Regions from separate parts of the Comamonas sp. B-9 genome, predicted to be linked through region 2. Evidence: riboswitches for the same ligand, from Rfam matches in the RefSeq annotation. Region 2 holds a riboswitch; the other holds the start of a gene.

Region 1 (10,978 bases), on a different contig from region 2:
GGCCATCGCCAGAATCTGGGCCTTGGAGTTCTGCGCCTGCAGCAGGAAGGACGAGAAATCCGAGGCATTGATCGGGTGCCGCACGGCGCCCACCACGCGGCCACCTGCGGCCTTGATCACCTTGGTGGTATCGGCCTCCAGCGCATGGCCAAAGGCGTAGTCGGCTGTCAGAAAGAACCAGTCCTTGTCGCCCAGCGCCACAATGGCGCCGCCGGTGCCCTTGGCCAGGGCCACGGTGTCATAGGCATAGTGCACGGTGTAGGGGCTGCACTGGTCATTGGTCAGCGCCGAGGTGCCCGAGCCGTTGACGATGATAAGGCGCTTTTTCTCCTCGGCCACCTTGGCCATCGCCAGGCCGGTGCTGGAGGTGGTGCCGCCCACCAGCATCTGCATGTCGCGCTGGTCAAACCATTCGCGGGCCTTGGAGGCGGCCAGGTCGGCCTTGTTCTGGTGGTCGGCCACCATCAGCTCCACCGGCTTGCCCAGCAGCTTGCCGCCAAAGTCATCAATCGCCATCTGCAAGGCCAGCGCCCCGCCCTTGCCATCGACATCGGCATAGACGCTGGACATGTCGGTGATGAAGCCGATCCGCACCTTGTCTTGCGCCAGCGCACCTTGGGCGAGCAGGGCCAGCACACAGCCAGCGGCAGCGGCCGCAATCGCGCGTCGCCGGTGCGGCCGGGCAGAACGCAAAGAGGGCATTGCAGGAACATTCATCGGAAGGTCTCCTTGTTCAAATAGACAGGCGTGCAGTGCGGCTGCCAGGTGCGGCGCACGCGTGGGCTGCTGCGCCCCGATGGTTGCAGGCTGCTTGGCGCGCGCCTACTGGGGTAAGCACCAGCGCGGCGCAAAAACGGGGCTGCGCGCGCGGCGCGAAGCGGCTATACTGCTCGCAGCTCCGGGGTGTGCGAAAGCGCTGAGATGCCAAAGGCAGTTGCAAGACTGCTGAGTAGTGAACCCGACGAACTTGATCCGGTTCATGCCGGCGGAAGAAGAGCGGGACCCTGAAAGCACAGCGGTGGAAGGCAGGCAGCGTTGCATGGCACGCGCCTGTGGCCACCTGCCACGCACACCCCAGGCGCCTCGCGCACTGGGGTTTTGTCTTTTTTGGGGACGACACCTGTCAGCGCGCAACAGGTGCCGCCATGGCCAGCCAACAGCGGCCCTGGCACCACGCACAGCACGGCCGGGCCGGGGTGTAGTCGATGGGCGTGTTGCGGCCAAGCAGCCATGCCTGGCGTGTTGCAGCAGAAGAGGGCCGGCACGTCTCGGAGCGTTCGATGAAATCAACCGCTTTGAGGAGACTGCCATGAACGCCCCTGAGTCCCTGTTCATCCCCGCCACCGGTGATGCCCCCGATGCCGAACGCTTTAGCGAACTGCTGGCCCAATCGCGCCAGCCTTTTCCCGCGTCGACCAAGTCCTATCTGGCCGGTGCCATCCACCCGCAGCTGCAGGTGCCGGTGCGCGATATTGCGCTGACCAATGGAGAGCAGGTCAGCGTCTACGACACCTCGGGCCCCTACACCGACCCGGCCGTGGCCATCGATGTGCGCCAGGGCCTGCCCGCGCTGCGTGCCGAATGGATCGCTGCGCGCGGCGACAGCCAATACTATGTGGGGCGCCAGCGCGTGGCGCTCGATGATGGCGGCAAGCGCGGCGAAGAAGACCTGCGCGTGGCCCAGCTGCGGGCCGAGGCCGCTGCATTGCAGCGCCAGCCGCGCCGCGCCAAGAGCGGCGCCAACGTGACCCAGATGCACTATGCACGCAAAGGCATCATCACCCCCGAGATGGAGTATGTGGCCCTGCGCGAGAACGGCCGCCGCGAATGGATGGCCGAGTACCAGCGCGATGCCGCGCGCGAGGCACGGCTGGCGGGCAACAGCCTGGGCGCGGCCATCCCCAAGATCATCACGCCCGAGTTTGTGCGTGAAGAGGTGGCGCGGGGCCGGGCCATCATCCCGGCCAATATCAACCACCCCGAGATCGAGCCGATGGCCATTGGCCGCAACTTCAAGGTCAAGATCAATGCCAATATCGGCAACTCGGCCGTGACCTCGAGCATCGAGGAGGAGGTCGAGAAGCTGGTCTGGGCGATCCGCTGGGGTGCGGACAATGTGATGGACCTGTCCACCGGCAAGAACATCCACACCACGCGCGACTGGATCGTGCGCAACTCGCCGGTGCCCATTGGCACGGTGCCGATCTACCAGGCGCTGGAGAAGGTGGGCGGCGTGGCCGAGGACCTGACCTGGGAGATCTTCCGCGACACCCTGGTGGAGCAGGCCGAGCAGGGCGTGGACTATTTCACCATCCATGCCGGCGTGCGCCTGGCCTATATCCACCTGACGGCCCAGCGCCGCACCGGCATCGTCTCGCGCGGCGGCTCCATCATGGCCAAATGGTGCATGGCCCACCACCGCGAGAGCTTCCTCTACACGCATTTCGAGGATATCTGCGACATCATGAAGCAGTACGACGTGAGCTTCTCGCTGGGCGATGGCCTGCGCCCGGGCTGCGCCTCGGATGCCAACGACGAAGCCCAGTTTGCCGAGCTGGCCACCCTGGGTGAGCTGACCCAGCTGGCCTGGAAGCACGATGTGCAGACCATGATCGAAGGCCCCGGCCATGTGCCCATGCACATGATCCAGGCCAATATGACCGAGCAGCTCAAGCACTGCCATGAGGCGCCGTTCTACACCCTGGGCCCGCTGACCATCGACATCGCGCCGGGCTATGACCATATCGCCAGCGCCATCGGCGCAGCGATGATCGGCTGGTTTGGCACCGCCATGCTGTGCTACGTCACCCCCAAGGAGCACCTGGGCCTGCCCGACCGCGATGACGTCAAGCAGGGCATCATTGCCTACAAGATTGCAGCGCACGCAGCCGATGTGGCCAAGGGCCACCCGGGGGCCCGGGCGCGTGACGATGCGCTCAGCCAGGCGCGCTTTGATTTCCGCTGGGAGGACCAGTTCAACCTGGGGCTGGACCCGGACACGGCCCGCGCCTTCCATGACGAAACCCTGCCCAAGGACAGTGCCAAGGTGGCGCATTTCTGCTCGATGTGCGGGCCCAAGTTCTGCTCGATGAAGATCACGCAGGAGGTGCGCGAGTTTGCCAAGAACCAGGGCGTGGCCGAAGAGCAGGGCATTGCCGTGGGTATGCAGGCCAAGGCGGCGGAGTTCAACCGGGCGGGCGGCGATTTCTACATCCCGATCGCCAGCGACACCACGGCCAGATAAGGACGCGGCGGGCGTTGACCCCATGCGGCCACCACCTGGTGGCCGCATTGGCGCCTCGGTGTCAGCAGCATTTGCTGCGCTGCACTAAACTGCGGACTGCCATCTGCCAGCCCCTTTCAACGCCAGAAAGCCCTTTGCCATGAACGTCACGCAAGCCATGAAAGAGCGCCGCTCGGTGCGCGCCTTTTTGCCCAAAGCTCCCTCTGCCCACGAGGTGCACAGCCTGATCGCCGATGCGGCCCAGGCGGCATCGGGCGGCAACCTGCAGCCCTGGCGGGTGGTGGCGCTGGCGGGCCATGCGCTGCATGAACTGACTGATGCGATAGCGGACGCGCAGCCGTTGCCCGAAGGCGGTAACAACTACACCTACCCGCCCAACCTCTGGGAGCCGTATCGCACGCGCCGCTTCAAGAATGGTGAGGACCTGTACAAGACCATCGACATTCCGCGCGAGGACAAGGCCGCGCGCCTGGAGCAGCTGGCCAAGAATGGCCGCTTCTTTGGCGCCCCGGTGGGCCTCTTGGTGTTTGCCGACGAGCGCATGGGTTATGCGCAGTGGGTGGACCTGGGCATTTATCTGCAGTCCCTCATGCTGCTGGCCACCGAGAGCGGCCTGGCCACCTGTGCCCAGGGCTACTGGCGCCGCTATGGCGACACGGTGGAGCGGGTGCTCAAGGCGCCAGAACCTTACCGTGTGGCCTATGGCATTGCGCTGGGCTATGAAGACCTGTCGGCGCCCATCAACAGCCTGCGCGCCGACCGCGCACCCTTTGGCGACTGGGCGCAGATGCGCGGGTTTGACTGAAGCTGCTCAACGGGAGCATCAGACCGCGATATAGCGGTCCTTGCGGTGGTTCATCGCCACAATCAGGTTCAGGATGACGGCGCCTGCAATCGACCAGGCGACCGACACGGCCGGCACCAGCCACAGCGCGAAGGCCACGATGAGGCAGTCCAGGCCCATCTGCACCTTGCCGGCCGACCAGCCATGGCGCTCCTGCAGGTAGAGCACCAGAATGCCAAAGCCGCCCAGGCTGACCCGGTGGCGGAACAGAATCAAAAAGCCGGTGCCCAGCAGCACACCGCCAAGGATGCCGGCCAGCGGCTGGGACACATAGGAGATGGAAAGCAGCGCCGGCAGCAGCTCGGTGAGCCAGGACGTGGCCACCACCGCGATAAAGGTCTTGACCACAAAGGCAGTGCCCATGCGCTTGGCCGCCAGCCAGTAGAACGGAAAATTCAGACAGAAGAACAGCAGGCCCAGATCGGTGCCGGTGGCGTAGTGCCCCAGCAGTGCAATGCCGGCAATGCCGCCGGTCAGCAGCCCCGCGCTTTTGTACAGCACCAAGGCGGTAGAGATCAGCAAGATGCCGACCGCCATCGCGATGCCATCCTCCAGCCAGGAATGGCCGGAGGAGCCGGTCTTGAGCGCCCAGCGGAATTTGTTGGAGGTCAGTTGGCTCACGCGCGCAAAGCCTGCGCTGGCAAAGAGGCGGTATCGGGTCATGGGAAGAGGGCAAGCAAGAGTCCTGCCAGCTTGGGGCGCAGCGCATGCCCCCACTCTGACCAGGCGCAAGCAAAAGGCGAGATAGCCCTTAAATATAGGGCTAACCCTTATCCCTCAAACCCTGCCGAGGATTGGCGCAGCCCGGCTGCAGGCTGCTTTTCCCGGTTCAGTCGCTTACTTCCAAATGGGGCACTGGGCCTCTTGCTTGCTCGCAAACAGCGTCTCGCCCGGCAGCGCCTTGAGCAGCTTGAACGAGTCATGCTTGCCCTTGGACTCCTCAGGCGTCTTGACCTGCAGCAGGTACATGTCATGCACATAGCGGCCATTGGGCTCGATCTTGCCCTTGCCGAACATGTCGTTCAGCGGCATAGACTTGAGGGTCTGCATCACCTTGTCGGCATCCAGGCTCTGCGCCTTTTCCACGGCCTTGAAGTAGCTCATTGCCGAGGAGTAGTCGGAGGCCTGCAGCGAGGTCGGCATTTTCTTGGTGCGGGCGTAGTAGCGGTCGGTCCAGGCGCGGGCCTCGGGCGAGCGGTCCCAGTACCAGCTGTCGGTGAACATCAGGCCACCGGCGAGCTTGAGGCCCAGGCTCTCGACCTCATTGGCGAACACCATCAGCGCCACGGGCTTCATCTTGGGCGTAATGCCAAACTCGCGCGCCGCCTTGAGCGCGTTCATGAAGTCACCGCCGGCATTGGCCAGGCCCAGGATCTCGGCCTTGCTGGCCTGCACCTGCACCAGGTAGGACGAAAAATCGTTCGCATGGAAAGGCGCACGCACCGATTTGACGATCTGGCCGCCCTGGGCCTGCACCACCTGGGTCACATCGGCCTCCAGGGTGTGGCCAAAGGTGTAGTCGGCGACCAAGAGTGCCCAGGTCTTGGCGCCTTGCTCTGACACCGCCCGGCCCGTGCCGCGCGCAATGGCCGTGGTGTCGCTGTTGTAGTGCACCCAGTACGGCGAGCACTGGCTGCCCGTCAGGTTGGAGGAGTAGGCGCCATTGATCAGCAGCACGCGCTTTTTCTCATTGGCCACCTGGCCCATGGCCAGCGCCGTCGCGGTGTTGGTGCCGGCAATCAGCAGCTGTACATCCTGGGTGTCGACCCATTCGCGCGATTTGGTCGAGGCGATATCGGCCTTGTTCTGGTGGTCGGCCGACAAGAGCTCGATCGGGCGGCCCAAGAGCTTGCCGCCAAAGTCCTCGATGGCCATCTGGATAGCGGTCACGCCGCCCTTGCCATCGCCGTCCGAATACTGGCTGGACATATCGGTGAGAAAACCCAGGCGCACCGGCGCTGGTGCCTGTGCCTGGGCCGTGCCGGTGATCGCGCAGCAGGCGAGGGCACAGGCGCTGAGCGCGGGCCGAAAGCGCAGGGAGGTTGGGGTTGACATACGAGACTCCTTTGTTATGGGTTGCTTTGGTGGTGCAACAGCCATGCTAAGAGCAGATGCCAGATGGCGACAGGGTAGAAGCCGCGGCGCCGCGCCGCGGTTGTCACCCACGTTACCGGGCGCGCTGTGCAGAGGAATATTTGATAAGTTAATAAATACAAATAAATACCAAATAACACATAGGAATATTTGTCCAGAGGGCATGCTGCTGTAAGAGCGGCTCTGTCAAATCTTCTTCATCAGGATGTCACCCGCCGTTGCAACACTCCCGCCTTTCTTTTGGGATCCCTATGCGACGCTTACCCCTTGTGGCCGCCATGGCCTCTTTGCTCATCCTCACCACACAAACCACGCCAGCGGCAGATCTGTCGGTGCAGACCCCCGCTGGCCAGGCACTAGAGGCCAAGCTGGCCGCCGCTGACCCGCAAGGCCAGGTCTATGCTGAGCATGTATTCAATGACCCGGCAGCGACCAAGCTGCCTGATGGCTGGCGCCCAGCCTCATGGAATAAGGGCACGGTGACTATGGATGCCAGCACCGGCAATCTGCTGATCAACGGCAAGGCCAATGACACTGCGATGACGGCAGTCCTCCTGCCTGTGGAGCTGGAGAAGCTGTCCAACTACCGGGTGGATGTGGAGTTCAGCTTCGAGCAGCAGAACAACGCCACGCGCTGGGGCAGTGTGATGTACCGCACCTCGCCCGCCACAAATTCTCCGGCGCACGAGCCCTACTACCAATTTGCGATTCGCCAGACGGCCACGGCCAACAATGGCACCGAATTTGCGCTCCGCAAGGCGAATGCCTGGTCGGTGCAGGGCACCAAGCCCTTTACCGAGGCGATCAGCGCCGCGAAAACCTATACCGCCAGCGTCGTGGTCTATGGCAACCGGGTGCGCCAGTACCTCGATGGGGCCTTGCTACACGATACGGTGATGACGGCCGACATGGCCAACGGGGGCATTGGCATGTCGACTGCCGGCCTCGTCATGCGTGTCAAAAGCATCAAGGTGACCGAGCAGATCACGCCACTGCCTGAGTTCGATATGCCCGTGGCCGTGCAGGACGCCGGCAGCGCAGCGGCAATGGCACCCACCCTGGTACAGGCGGCAGAAGGCCTGCAATCGCTGGCTGGCACCGGCGCCAGCAATGCGCTGTGGACGCTGGACAGCGCCCTCAATCTGCTTGACGCCAGCGGCGCCACGGTGGGTACGCTGGCGGCCTACTTTGCCCAGCCCAACCGCAACACCATTCCGCTGTTGCGCATCCAGGATGCAGCGACCCTGAATGCGCTGGTGACCTTCTCCGACCAGGTGCACAATCTTGCCGACCTGACCTTGCTGTCCAGCGATGTGGCACTGCTCAAGCAAGCCCGCGTGGCGCTGCCCAAGCTGCGCACAGCGGTGGATTTCAGCGAGCGCAAGCTGACCACGTCCAAGGCCGATCTGCTGACCATCGTGGGCGATACCAACCGGGCGGGCGCCAAGATCGCGATCCTGCCCGAGGGCCTGACAACCCGCGCATTTGTCGCCCACCTGCAGCGCCTGCTGATCACGGTGTGGAGCAATGCCGAGGCCGCCACCCCCGAGCAAGCAGCGAAGGTGCTGGTCAGCGGTGTCAACGGCGTCGTCTCTGCCAACAGCGCCGCCTACGCCGAGGTGCTGCGCAAGCTGCCCGCCAACACCTTGCTGCGCAAGCCGCTGGTCATCGGCCACCGGGGTATGCCCAGCCGCGAGGACGAGAACACGCTGGAAAGCGCCAAGGCGGCAGTGGCTGCCGGTGCCGATGCCGTGGAAAACGACATCTACATCACCACCGATGACCACCTGGTCATCATGCATGACGCGACAGTAGACAACACTACCAATGGCACTGGAGCTATCGAGAATATGACGCTGGCGCAGGTTAAAGCCCTTGCCAGCAAAACCAAGGGCTACAAAGTGCCCACCATGCGCGAGTACTTCCAGGCCTTCAAGAACAATCCGATCACCCATGTGATCGAGCTCAAGAGCAGCAACCCGCGCATCATTGCCCAGCTCAAGAAGGAAATGGCCGAAGAGGGGGTGGCGGACCAGTCGGTTGCGATCTCCTTCATTGCCGACCAGCTCAAGCGCAGCGGCGAGCAAATGCCCGAGCTGACGGGCGGTTTCCTCAACAGCATTGCCGACAGCGCCGATGTGCCGGCCAGCGTACGCAATGTGCTGGAAGCGACCCAGGCCAACTCCTCGACCTTCAACCCCAGCTACACCGCCATTCGCCAAAGCACGATGGAAGCGGCCAAGCACCGGGGCGTGACCTTCTGGCCCTGGACAGTGAATACGGCCACTGACTTCTACAAGTACTACAGCTGGGGCACCAACGGCATCACCACCGACCACGCCTACCTGGCCAGCAACTTCCCGGTCGAGATCGCTGCCCAGCCCCAAACGGGCGCACTGGCCTTGAACGAGCCGCTGAGCCTGGGTGTGACCCTGACCACCCAACTGCGTGCGCAAAGCGATGCTACCGCCACCGAGCTGGTATACCTGGGCGGTACCGCTACGGCAGTGCCCGATGGCAAAGGAGGCCTCAGCTTCAGCAGCGCAGGCACGGCCATCGTCATGCCCGGCTACCGCTACCAGATGGATGGCACCTACAGCTATGTGATCATGGGCCAGCCGCTGACCCTGGTGGTGGGCGATGGCAGCGATGGCGTGGTGGGCACACCCAATGCACCTGCTGCCGGTCATGTAAGCTGCAGCAGCGCTGTGCCCGGCCAGACCAGCACCTGCGCCGTGGTGCCCCAACCGGGCTACCAGCTGGTGGGCCTGGCGGCAGGCAGTACCTGCCCGGCCGGCCAATGGAATGCCGACCAAACGGCCTACACCACCGGCACGATTGCAGCGCAGTGCCAGGTGCGTTTTGACTTTGTGGCCAAGCCGGCCAGCGCATCCCTGACCCCCATCGGCAAGGACGGCGAGATGCAAGCCACCGTGCAAGGCGGCGGCACGGGCCTGTGGGCCTTTGATGCCGCGCAAGCGGTGGCCGTAAGCCCGGCAGCGGCCGCGCCCAGTGGCCTGAGCTTTCCGTTTGGCGTCGTCAGCCTGCAGCTGACCGGTGGCCAGCCAGGCCAGAGCGCCACGGTAGAGATGACCTACCCGCAGGCGCTGCCGGCCAATGCCAAGTACTACAAGTTTGGCAAGACCGCCGACAACAACCAGGACCACTGGTATGCCTACCCCAACGCCACGATCAGCGGCAACAAGGTCATCCTGACCCTCACCGACGGCCAGACCGGCGACGACGACCTGCTGGCCAATGGCGTCATCCGCGATCCGGGTGGTGTGGCCGTGCTGGCCGATGACCCCGGCACGCCTGGCACCCCTGGCGCTACCGCCACCCCCGTGCCTACCTTGGGCCATGCAGCACTCGCGCTGCTATCGGGCGGCATGGGCCTGCTGGCCTGGCGCCGCAAGCGCAAGGCGCTGGTTTGATCGTTAGGGTTTGATGGGTAGTTGACCGCCAGTGGCGCCTTGGGGTGCCCTGGCGGCTTTTTTCAAGCGCAGGCATGGCGCAAGCGGTAGGGTGCGTCAGGGCACTTCCGATGCGTCGCAAAGTCGGCTAGATTGCTAGCTGATTTTGATGATATGGATCAGATGCAACTTTATTCCTACAAGCTGGATTTCCGTATTTGGCATCCAAGCATTGACCCGCAGATAGTCACCGAGACACTGAGGCTGGAGCCCACGCATTTCTGCATGGCGGGGCAGCCGCGCAAAACCCCCAAGGGGCGTCTTCTGGGTGGCATTCATGCTGAAAGCTATTGGAGCGCCGATCCATTCAAGCGGGGCGAATATATGTCCTCAGACGATGCTGCTGAGGATGCGATTTCTGCAGTGCTTGAGCTGCTGCGTCCACATAAGCATTTTCTGCTTCTATTGCAGGGTCAAGGTGGGCGCTTGGTGTTACAGATCAGCAGCTTCAGCGCGCGCAACTACGCTATCGTGTTGCCGCCCGATTTGCTGATGGAGATGGCCGCGCTTGGCATCAGCTGGGCCCATGATGTGTATCCCTATGCGCAGAGCTGGTAGCGCAATCTTTTGATCGCCGAAGACGGAACTCAAACCACCTGCCCAACCCCCCGTGCATCCGGCATGCGCGATGCCCAGGCAAACACCGCCATCCCCAGCAGCACCGTGACTGCCAGGCCCAGCGCCAGCAACAGGCCGCTGTGAAAGAGCTGCGGCGCCACCAGGCCCGAGATGATGGTGAAGACCATCATCTGGCTAAAGCCCTGCAAGGACGAAGCCAGGCCGCGCATCTGGGGGAAATGGCCCATGGCTTCCAAGGTCAGGATGGGCATCAGCTGTGAGATGCCAAAGGTGTAGAGCGTGATTGGCAGGACGGCCCAGGGGACGCTGGGCTGTTGCGTCAGGCTGTTGTAGAGCAGGTTGCTGGCGCAGGCGATGAGCAGGCAGGCATAGCCGATGCGTTTTTGCAGAGCAGCTGGGATGCGGCGGGCAAAGAGGCTGGAGACGGCCGAGCCCAGCATGGTGCCGGCGATCAGCGGGATGAACAGCCAGCCCAGCGCAGTTTCGTCCTTGCCCAGGATGGTCATCACAAACTCGGCTGCGGAGCTGATGTAGATGGAGTTGGCGCCGGCCATCAGCGCCAGGCCAATGAGCATGGTGCGGAATTTGCGGTTGCGCAGCGCCTGCAGGTAGTTGCCGGCAATGACGCGCAGCTTCAAAGGCGTGCGGCGCTCGGGCGGTAGCGTCTCGGGCAGCTGGCGCCAGATCAGCAGTGCCAGCAGCGCGCCAAAGCCCGAGAGGAAATAGAAGCTGTAGCGCCAGCCG
Region 2 (10,978 bases):
CCAACCCGGTGACGGTTGGGCGCAATGATAGGCTCCTCGCGCCACTGGTGCTGCGCCGCATGGGCCACATAGCGGTCCATATGGCGCTGGCGGTGGATGACGGCCCAGCTGACAAAGGCCGTCATGCCGTAACCCATGGTGCTGTCCACAATGCGGCACACGGGGGTGCTGGCGGGCAGGGCCTGGGTGTCGATATGGTCAATGCCGGCGGCAATGGATTGCACCAGCTGCAGGCCTGCGGCCTGGGTCAGCTGCGCGAGTTGGGCGGCGGGCGGGTGCCAGCAGACGGCTACCTCGATTTCGCCGTGCTGGCCGGCATCGAGCAGCGCCTGCAGCTCGGCGCCCAGCAGCAGCCGGCTGCCGGGGAACTGGGCCTGGTAGGCGGGCAGCAAAAAGTCCATCGCAATGCTCTTGCTCAAAAAGGCAATGCTGCGGGGGGCGGCAGTGGGGGCGTGGGTGCTGGGCATGGCGGTCATGCGCGGCTCCGGTGTTCTGCGGCGGTGGCCTCGTCGCTGCGGTGCTCCAGCGAGGGGATGGCGTCGATCAAGGTCTGGGTATAGGGGTGCTGGGGATTGCCCAGCACCTGGGCGGTGGGGCCGTATTCCACAATGCGGCCGCGTTGCATGACGGCCAGGTGGTCGCACATCTGGCCGGCCACGCGCAGGTCATGGGTGATAAAGACCATGCTGAGCTGAAAGCGCTCGCGCACCTCGGCAAACAGCTTGAGCACCTGGGCCTGCACGGACACATCGAGGGCAGAGACGGGCTCATCGGCCACCAGCAACGAAGGCTCCATCGCCAGCGCGCGGGCAATGCCGATGCGCTGGCGCTGGCCGCCAGAGAACTCATGCGGGTAGCGTTCGGCTGCCTCGGGGCCGAGGCCGACCAGCTCCAGCAGCTCCATCGTGCGGCGCAGGGCCTCGGCCTTGGGCACACCCTGGGCAATGGGGCCGCTGGCAATGGCCGAGCCAATTTTGTGGCGCGGGTTGAGCGATGCATAGGGGTCCTGGAACACCATCTGGATCTTGCCCTTGGCCTGGCGGCGCAGCGCGGCGCCGGGGCTCAGGCGCTGGCCGTTGAAGAGGATCTCGCCGCTGTCAAACGGTGCCAAGCCCACAATGCAGCGGCCGAGCGACGACTTGCCCGAGCCCGACTCGCCCACCACGCCCAGGGTCTGGGCGCGGCCCAGGTCAAAGCTGATGCGCTCGGCAGCTACCACCTCGCGCGCGGGCCGCAAAAAGCCGCCGCCCGTGCGGTAGACCTTGCACAGGTCCTTGACCTGCAGCACCGGCTGCGCCGTGCTGGCCTGGGTCTCGCGCACATTGCCATGCGGAATGGCGGCCAGCAGCTTCTTGGTATAGGCGTGCTGGGGGTTGCGCAGCACCTGGCCGGCCGGGCCGGCTTCGACCACCACACCGGTCTGCATCACCACCACATGGTCGGCAATCTCGGCCACCACGCCAAAGTCATGGGTGATAAAGAGCATGGCCATGCCACGCTTTTTTTGCAGCGCCCGCATCAGCTGCAGGATCTGGGCCTGCGTGGTCACATCCAGCGCGGTGGTGGGCTCGTCGGCAATCAGCAGGCTCGGTTCGAGCAGCATCGCGATGGCGATCATCACGCGCTGACGCTGGCCGCCCGACAGGCGGAACGGATAGGCATCGATCAGGCGCTCGGGCTCGGGCAGGCCCACATCAGTGAGCGCGGCGATGATGCGGCGGCGCTTGTCGGCAGCGGGCAGCTGCAGGTGGGCATCGAGCGCCTCGGCCATCTGGTCGCCAATGCGCATCACCGGGTTCAGCGCAGTCATCGGCTCCTGGAACACCATCGCCATGCGGCTGCCACGCAGCTCGCGCAGCTGGTCTTCGCTCAAACTCAGCAGGTCTTTGCCATCAAACAGGATCTCGCCGGCCACGGGCTCGACCTTGGGGCGGGGCAGCAGGCCCATGATGGCGTTGGCGATCATCGACTTGCCCGAGCCCGATTCACCGACCACGCACAGGGTCTGGCCGGGCAGGATCTGCAGGTTGGCCTGGGTGACGGCCAAGGCGCGGTCGGCGCCCAGCGGCAGGCGGATGTCCAGGCCGCGCACGGTCAGCACCGGCTCTGGGGTGGCGGGCTGGTCAGGCGTTTGTGCAAGCATATGCAGGGCTTCGTGTGAATAGGCGTTCATCGTGTCTTCCCGTCCTGGCGCGCATTGAGTCCGTCGTTCAGCCCCTCGCCCACCAGGTTGAAGGCCAGCACGGTCAGCAGAATGGCCACGCCGGGGAACACCGCCATCCACCAGGCCTGGCGCAGCACGGTGCGGGCCGAGCCAATCATGTAACCCCAGCTCATCAGGTTGGGGTCACCCAGGCCCATAAAGCTCAGGCTCGATTCGAGCAGGATGGCGGTGGCCACCATCAAGGAGGCCATCACCACGATGGACGAGGCCGCATTGGGCAGGATCTGCGCCAGGATGATGCGCGCCGTGCTTTGGCCGGCCAGCTGGGCGGCGGCCACAAAGTCGCGCTGGCGCAGGGTCAGGAACTCGCCGCGCACCAGGCGCGCCACCGGCGGCCAGGACACGAGCGCAATGGCCACGATGATGGAGTTGACCGAAGGCTCAAAAATGGCCACCAGCACCAAGGCCAGCGCAAAGCTCGGCACGGACTGGAACATTTCGGTAAAGCGCATCAGGCTGGCATCGACCCAGCCACCGAAGTAGCCCGAGATCGCACCAATCCCCACGCCGATCAGTAGGGACACCAGGGTGGAGATCACGGCAATCAGCAGCGAAATGCGGGCGCCCAGCACCAGGCCCGAGAGAATGTCGCGGCCCATGGTGTCGGTGCCCATCGCAAAGCCTGCGCGCTCCATCGGCGGCAAGAACGGTTGCTCGACCATGTCCCAGGGGTTGTGCGCGGCCAGCAGCGGGCCAAAGCAGACCAAGAGCGCCACCAGCAGCAAGATGGCCAGGCCCAAGAGGGCGCCCCGGTTGCGGCAAAAGCGGCTCCAGAAGGTGGATCGGTGCTTGTTCTTGGCGGGGGGCGTAGCGGCCGCCAGGGCCGGCTCGGAAATAGCAGTCATCGCAAGGCTCCGTTTCAGCCCAGCTCGATCCGGGGATCGACCAGGGTGTAGACAAAATCAGTGATCAGGTTGAACAGCACCGCTACGGCGGCTGCAACCAGGAAGCAGCCCAGCAGCAGGTTGTAGTCGCGCTGCAGCAGGGCATCAAACATCAGGCGGCCAATGCCGGGCCAGGCAAACACGGTCTCGGTCAGCACCGCACCCCCAATGAGGCCCCCGGCCTGGATGCCCGCCAAGGTAACGATGGGCAGCAAGGCATTGCGCAGAATGTGCTGGCGCTGGATGCGGCCCATGCGCACGCCCTTGGCGCGGGCGGTTTTGACAAAGTCCATCTGCGCGACTTCGAGCATCGAGGCCCGGGTCATGCGGGCATAGACCGCCATATAAAAGAGCGCCAGGGTGAGCGAGGGCAGCACCAGATGCTGGGCAATGTCCCAGGCGCGGGCAAAGCCGGTGGCGTCGCTGCCCACGGTGAAGTAGCCAAAACCAGGCAGCCAGCTCAGCTGCACCGAGAACACCAGCACCGCCATCATCGCCAGCCAGTACAGCGGCGTGGCATAGAACACCAGCGCCACAAAGGTGATGGCGCTGTCCACCCATTTGCCGACATGGCGGCTGGCTGTCGCCCCCAAGGCCACGCCAAAGATCAGCGACATCACAAAGGCACTGCCGGTGAGCAGCAAGGTGGCGGGCAGGCGCTCGGCAATCAGATCCAGCACCGGGCGCTGCTGCCGGTAGGAAAAGCCCAGGTCCAGCTGCGTGATGTGGCCCAGGTAGTTGGCCAGCTGGGTGGTCACGGGCTTGTCCAGGCCAAACTGCTCGCGCAGCTGGGCGACAAACTGCGGGTCCGAGGCGCCGGCTTCACCGGCAATGACGGCGACCGGGTCGCCGGGCGCTGCCCGGATCAGCATGAAGTTGACGGTGGCTATGCACATGAGTACCAGCAGACCCTGGAGCACCCGGACGGACATGTAGCGGAGGCGGTTCATAGCGGGGAGACCTTGGAGCGAGACAAAAGCGCTGCCATCCCGCACGCGCCAGTGGGGGCTGGCTGCGTGCAGAGTTCAGCAAGAAGAGAGGCGCTGCGGCCGGGGCCGCAAGCAATGCTTAGCCTATGGAGGCACGGCTCAGGCTGTCGTTTAAGCCCACGCCGGAGCTGATCGGGTTCTTGATCTTGGTGCGGTAGAGCGTGGGGAAGTTGATCTCATGCAACCAGGCCACCGGCACCTCTTCGGTCAGGATCTTCTGCACCTCGGCATAGGCCTTGGCGCGGTCGGCATCGGTCAGCGCCTTGGCGCCAGCATCAAACAGTGCATCCACCTTGGGGTTGACATAGCCTTCGATGTTGTTGAAGGGCGAACCCTTGGCGATCGTGTGGCTGGTGTAGGTCCGGGCCACGCCCAATGCTGGATCGGGGTACTGGTAGACATAGATGATGGCCATGTCAAAGTCCCACTCGGCGGTGCGCTGGTTCCAGCCGGCCACATCGGTGCCGGTGGTCTCCACCTTGATGCCGGCCTGGATCAGGTTCTGGCGGATCATCTCGGCCAGGCGCTGCCAGGATTCGCCATAAGGCAGCGGCAGCAGCTTGACGGTTTCGCCCTTGTAGCCGGCTTCCTTGAGCAAGGCCTTGGCCTTGTTCAGATCACGCGGGTACTTGGTGACATCGTCAGAGGCGAACTTCACATGCTGGTTGAAGGGGCCGGCCGCCGTTTTGGCAAAACCCTGCCAGGCAACCTTGACCATGGCCTCGCGGTCCATCGCATACATGACGGCCTGGCGGAACTTGGGGTTGTCAAAGGGCGCCTTGCGGTTGTTGAGCACCAGCCAGGAATGGGGCGAGTAGAACTCCCAGCCCTTGGTGGTGACGGCAGCCCCAGGCAGCTTGGCCAGGCGCGCCACATCAAAGAACTCGACCGCACCGCCCGGCACCACATCGACCTTGCCCGATTCAAATGCCGCAGCACGCGAGGCCGCATCCGGGATGATATGGAAGTAGAGGTTCTCCACCATGGGCTCGCCCTTGGTGTGGTAGAGCTCATTGGCCACCAGCTGGATATAGGAGCCGCGCACCCATTCCTTGTACTTGAAGGGGCCGGTGCCGATCGGCTTGGCATTGGCCGGGTTGGTGGCGTAGTCGGTGTTCTCGTAGATGTGCTTGGGGATCATCGGCATCGAGCCGGTGTCGAACAGGCTGATGAATGGGCCAAACGGGTACTTGAGCTTGAACTCCACCGTGTTGGCATCAATGGCGCGCACGCTCTCCAGCGGCTCCAGCGATGCGCGCAGGCGGGCATGGGTCTTGCGCAGAAACTTATCGACCGAGAACACCACATCATCGGCAGAGAAGGGTTTGCCGTCGTGCCACTTGACGCCGGACTTGAGCTTGAAGGTGTAGGTCAGGCCGTCGTCCGAGCGGTTCCATGCCGTCGCCAGCAGGCCGTGCGGCTCCAGCTTCTCGTCGTAGCGCAGCAGGCCTTCGTAGATATAGCCGGAGACCAGCTGGGTGGGGCCGTTTTGCACGATGCCCAGCATCAGGCCCGAGGGCTCGGGCTGCACCATCACATTGATCGTTCCCTTGGTTTGCTGCGCCAAGGCCGCCATGGGCACGCCCGCGATGCTGAGGCCGGCTCCCGCCAGGCTGTAGGAGATGAGTTCACGCCGATTGATCATGGTTGCTTCCTGTCTTGGTATCGAGGGGTGCCTGGGCCGGGCGGGCTTGCGGCGGTGGGGCCGCAAAGGCGGCGGCATGCAAGGGTCGAGAGGTCCTCAGTCGCGGTAGTGGCTGCGGCCGGGCGGCTGCAAAAAGCCCAGCAGGCCCTGCCATTCGCGCTCATGCGGGTCGGCGCGCTTGGGCTGGCCGGGCATCACATCGGTGTCGCCGCTTTCGTACTGGCGGGCGGTCAGCTCGCAGACCTCGGGCGGCACGGGGTTGATGGCCTGGCCGCTGGACTGGATGGCCAGCTGCACGCGGCAGGCGCGGTCGAGGTTGAGCATCAGGATGAAGGCCTCGGCCACGCTGTGGCCCAAGGTGAGCAGACCGTGGTTGCGCAGCACCATGGCCTTGGCCGTGCTGCCCAGGTCGGCGACCAGGCGCTCGCGCTCGTGCAGATCCAGCGCGATGCCTTCAAACGTGTGATAAGCCACGCGGTTGTAGAACTGCAGCGCCCACTGGTTGCTCGGCTGCAGGCCGCATTGCAGTGAAGAGACCGCCACGCCCGCTTCGGTGTGGGAGTGCACGACGCAGGCGGCGTCATGCCGCGCGGCATGCACGGCGCTGTGGATCACAAAGCCGGCGGGGTTCACCTCGTAGGGCGTGTCTTCGACGATGCGGCCTTCGGCATCGATCTTGACCAGCGAGCTGGCCGTGATGTCCTTGAACAGGGTGCCAAAGGGGTTGATGAGGAACTGGTCCGTGCGGCCTGGCACCCGCGCCGAGATGTGCGTGTAGATGCTGTCGTCCATCCCGAAATGCGCCATCAGGCGGTAGGCGGCGGCCAGGTCTTCGCGAACGCGCTGTTCGCTCTCGGTATGCGGTTTGTCGTAGCCGGATTGGACGTCGGCATCAGCCATTGCAAGCATTGTTGTCCTCGTTAAATTTATGTCGTCTAGCGACAGTCGTCTGTCGACAGGACATAAGTTAACAGACTGAATCGCCGATGGAAAGGGTTGTGGACTAGGTGATTTCCAGCATGCGCGCTTTGACCTGGCGCAGAAAATTTGCAAAGCACCACAATGGGTTACGTGGCTATCGCGTTGCCTGGATATGGTGCAGGAATCCGCAAAGAATGCCTTGGCTTGGTGCATGCGCGACTGCGCCGTCGGCGGCTTGCACCATCGCGGTGGCCCTGGTGTTTTCCCTGGTTTGGGCTTGGCGCCGGTGGCTGGATTGACCGTGGTGCAGGCCTTGGCTTGACAGTGTGGATGGCGGTAACCCAGCAGCCCTGGGGTAAGATGGCGCCTGCTCCGGGGTGCACGCCAGTGCTGAGATCTACACCCGAGAACTTGAACCGGGTCATTCCGGCGGAAGAAGAGCCAACTCCCTGCCAGGGGCGCCTTGCGCGCATGGGGGGAGCCTTCGGAGCATGACCTCACCGCTCTCGAAGGAATTCCATGGACAAGGCCGATACGCTGGTCGCAGACCTGCTTGCATTCATCGCAATGGATGGCTGCACCGATGACCAGTTTGACCAGCTCGCGCTGCGTCTTTTTGCCTACCAATACGCATCCAATACGCCGTTCCGCAGCTTTTGCCAGCGCCGTGGCGCGAGCCCGCGCACGGTCAAGACCTGGAGCGATATCCCGGCCGTGCCCATCGATGCCTTCAAGGCGCTGGAGCTGCGCAGCGAGGCGCCATCGCCGACCGAACGCGTCTTCATGACCAGCGGCACCACCGGCCGCGCCGCACGGGGCCGGCATTTTCATCCTGCCCTGCAGGTGTATGACCTGTCGATGCAGCAGCACTTCGCCACCCGCTTCATGCAGGGCACCGCGCGCATGCCGATGGGCATCCTGTTCCCTGATGAGGCGGCCATGCCCAACTCCTCGCTGGCGCATTACCTGGCGCTGGCCAAGTCGAGCTTTGGTACGCCGGAGAGCCGCTACTTTCTGGGGCCGGAGGGCCTGGATATGGCCGGGCTCTGCGCCGTGCTGGAAGAAGCTGAGCGCAGCGGCCAGCCCTATGCGCTGCTGGGCGCCAGCTTCAGCCTCGTGCATGTGATGGATGCGCTGCGCGCCCAGGGCCGCCGCTTTCAGTTGCCGGCCGGCAGCCGCATCTTGGACACCGGCGGCTACAAGGGCCAGTCGCGTGAGCTGCCCTTGGCCGATTTTTATGCGGGCCTCACCGAGCTGCTGGGCGTGCCGCCCGAGCTGTGCATCAACATGTATGGCATGACCGAGCTGAGCACCCAGTTCTACGACAACGGCAATGCCACGCTGCCCTCGGTCAAATCCGGCCCGCACTGGATTCGCTCGCGCCTGGTCGAGCCCGTCAGCGGCCGCAGCGTGGCGCCGGGTGAGCGCGGCATTCTGGTGCACTGCGACCTGGCCAACTACAACGCGGTCAGCACCATCCTGACCGAAGACGTGGGCCTCTGGGCCGGTGACGGCTTTTTGCTGCTGGGCCGGGCCGAAGGGGCTGCTGCCAAGGGCTGCTCGCTGGCTGTGGATGAGTTTGTACAAGCGGCGCGTGCATGATGGAGCCGCAAGCCTCTGAGCGCATGGCCGGGCGCCTACGGGCCGGCTACCTGCCGGGCCTGGATGACAACCAGGTGCGCTGGCAGGTGTTGGTGTTTGAGCGCGCGGGCGCCCAGCTGGAGGTCGAGGTGCCGGTGCTGACCGGCGCGCAGATGCAGGCCCTCACCGAGCGGGTGCGCGCCGCCGCGCAGCGCCAGCTGCAGCCGATGCCACTGGCCGAGATTGTGGCGGCGATTGACCGCGCCATCGCCCGCCTGCTGGACCCCGCCGACCCCTATCGCCGCCAGATCGACGCCTGCCTGCCGCTGGTCTGCGGTTATGACGCGGCGATGGTGCGCCTGGGGCTCAACGGCCTGTTCAAGACTTTCAGGGCACCCCAGCTGTGGCGCTTTATCGGCGAGGATTTTGCCAACCCTGGTGTACTTGATGGCTTTGTGCCTGCCACCAAAGGCGGGGCCGTGCGCGCTTATGGCCCGGGCCTGCTGCTGCACAGCTGGGCCGGCAATGTGCCGGCGCTGTCGCTGTGGAGCCTCGTCTGCGGCCTGCTCGTCAAAGCGCCCAGCCTGGGCAAGCTGGCCAGTGCCGAGCCGCTGTTTGCCGGCTGGTTTGCGCGCTTGCTGGCGGAAGTACATCCCCCATTGGCCGACTGCCTGGCCGTGGTCTGGTGGCCCGGCGGCGCGCAGACGGGCGACAGCGCAGAGGGCGCGCAAGTGCTGTATGCCGAGGCCGATACGGTGATGGCCTATGGCAGCAACCAGACCCTGGCCGCGCTGCGCCAGCAGTTGCCGGTAACGACACGATTTTTGCCCCATGGCCACAAGCTGGGTTTTGGCATGGTGGGTAGGGCGGCGCTGGATGCCGTCAAAGCGCCAGCCCATGCGCGGTTGGCCGCCTGGGATGTCATGCGCTATGACCAGCAGGGCTGCTACTCGCCCCATGTGTTTTATGTAGAGCGGGGCGCCACGGTCTCACCCCGCGCCTTTGCCGATTACCTGGCCGCCGAGCTGGCCAATCTGCAGCAGCGCTTTGCGCGCCGCCCGCTTGATCTGGAAGAGGGCGCCGGCATGGCGCGCTGGCAGCAGTCGCTGGAGTGGCGCGCGCCGGCCGATGATGGCGCCGCCCCCCAGCTGATTGGCCCGGCCGATGCGCCCTGGAGCGTGGCCTATAGCGACAGCCTGGAGCCGCTGGCGCCCACGGCGCTCTACCGCAGCATTGTGGTGGTGGGGGTGGACAGCCTGGAGCAGGTGCTGCCCTTGGTGGCAGCCCCGCGCGACTACCTGCAGACCGCCGGCCTGGCCGTGGGCCCTGAGGATTTGTACCGTTTGGCGGGCTTGCTGGGCGCCGCCGGCGTTACCCGCATCAGCGCCTTGGGTGCCATGGGCGTGCCCGAGGCCGGTTGGCACCATGACGGGCGCTTTAGCCTGCTCGACTTGGTGCGGATGACCGAGATCGATGCCGCTGCCGAGGCCGCTGCGCAGCCGCTGGCGCGTTACGCAGACTGAAGGGCGGCGCGATGGCATGGATTGATATCGAGGACCTCAGCTTTGCCTACCCGGGCCAGGCCCCGGTCGTGGATGGCGTGCGCTGGCAGATGGCGCAAGGCGCGTTCCACTGCCTGCTGGGCCGCAGTGGTTGCGGCAAGACCAGCTTGCTGCAGCTGGTCGCCGGCCTGCTGCAGCCCCAGGCGGGCCGCATTGTGCGGGCTGGCGGTAGCCTGGTAGCACCCGGCCCGCAGCTGGGGGTGATGTTCCAGTCGCCCACCTTGCTGGACTGGCTGACGGTGCTGGACAATGTGCTGCTGCCGCTGTCGCTGCAGCGCAAGCCCACCGCGCGGGACCGCCAGGCGGCCGAGCAGCTGCTGGCCCAGCTGGGGCTGGCTGCGTTAATTCACCAACATCCGGGCCAGTTGTCTGGCGGACAACAAAGCCGGGTGGCGCTGGCGCGTGCACTGATTTGCGAGCCGGCTTTGCTGCTGCTCGACGAGCCTTTTGCCGCGCTCGACGCCATCACCCGCGCCGAGCTGCAGGATGAGCTGCTGCGCAGCTGCCGCGCGAGGGGCACCACCGTGCTCTTTGTCACCCATGACATCAACGAGGCCGTGTACCTGGGCGACCGGGTGGCGCTGATGCATGGCGGGCGCCTGGTCGCCGATATCGCCATTGATCTGCCAACACCGCGCACCCAGGCCATGCGCCATGGCGCAGCCTTTAACGCCTATGCGGCCCAGGTGCGCGCCGCGATGGACGGGGCCAGCGCATGAACCCGATCCTCAAAGCCCGGCTCTGGGCCGCCGCGCTGTTGGTGCTGCTGCTGGCCGTGTGGGAGGGCGCAGGGCGCCTGGGTGGTATTTCCGCCTTAGTGCTGCCGGTGCCGTCGGCGGTGCTACAGGCCTTGTGGACGGGGCTTGCGTCAGGCTACTTTTGGCCGCATGTGGCAGCCACCGTGCAGGCCGTGCTGCTAGGCCTGGCTGCGGGCGCATCCTTTGGGCTGCTGGCGGGCATGGCCTTGGCCGAGTCGGTGTTGCTGGAGCGCGTGCTCAAGCCCTATGTGGTCGTCAGCCAGGTGGTGCCCAAGCTGGCGCTGGCGCCGCTGTTTGTGCTGTGGTTTGGTTTTGGCATGCTGCCCACGGTGCTGATCACGGCGCTGATCTGCTTTTTTCCGCTGATGGAAAACACCTTGACGGGCTTGCGCCAGGTCGATGCGCAGCGGCTGC

Evidence for each region. A riboswitch is a leader RNA that binds a small molecule or an ion and turns the genes downstream of it on or off. The one in region 2 is predicted to bind thiamine pyrophosphate.
Region 1: linked by a shared signal. The riboswitch ahead of thiC (phosphomethylpyrimidine synthase ThiC) and the one ahead of H928_RS0103345 (long-chain-fatty-acid--CoA ligase) in region 2 are both predicted to bind thiamine pyrophosphate.

What each region holds. Positions count from the first base shown of each region.
Region 1 covers NZ_KE148661.1:35,401-46,378, forward strand. Annotated here, with positions in the region: gene H928_RS0122825 (ABC transporter substrate-binding protein) at 1-702, opposite strand, end outside; TPP riboswitch at 890-1,011, shown strand; gene thiC (phosphomethylpyrimidine synthase ThiC) at 1,310-3,244, shown strand; gene H928_RS0122835 (nitroreductase) at 3,384-4,049, shown strand; gene H928_RS0122840 (YitT family protein) at 4,068-4,751, opposite strand; gene H928_RS0122845 (ABC transporter substrate-binding protein) at 4,926-6,143, opposite strand; gene H928_RS29425 (IPTL-CTERM sorting domain-containing protein) at 6,461-9,616, shown strand; gene H928_RS0122855 (DUF4279 domain-containing protein) at 9,770-10,213, shown strand; gene H928_RS29430 (multidrug effflux MFS transporter) at 10,243-10,978, opposite strand, start outside.
Region 2 covers NZ_APCR01000324.1:48,117-59,094, reverse strand. Annotated here, with positions in the region: gene H928_RS0103375 (glyoxylate/hydroxypyruvate reductase A) at 1-476, opposite strand, end outside; gene H928_RS25910 (ABC transporter ATP-binding protein) at 473-2,143, opposite strand; gene H928_RS25905 (ABC transporter permease) at 2,170-3,069, opposite strand; gene H928_RS0103360 (ABC transporter permease) at 3,084-4,058, opposite strand; gene H928_RS0103355 (ABC transporter substrate-binding protein) at 4,177-5,739, opposite strand; gene H928_RS0103350 (class II aldolase/adducin family protein) at 5,839-6,651, opposite strand; TPP riboswitch at 7,027-7,118, shown strand; gene H928_RS0103345 (long-chain-fatty-acid--CoA ligase) at 7,183-8,265, shown strand; gene H928_RS0103340 (acyl-CoA reductase) at 8,265-9,767, shown strand; gene H928_RS0103335 (ABC transporter ATP-binding protein) at 9,779-10,525, shown strand; gene H928_RS0103330 (ABC transporter permease) at 10,522-10,978, shown strand, end outside.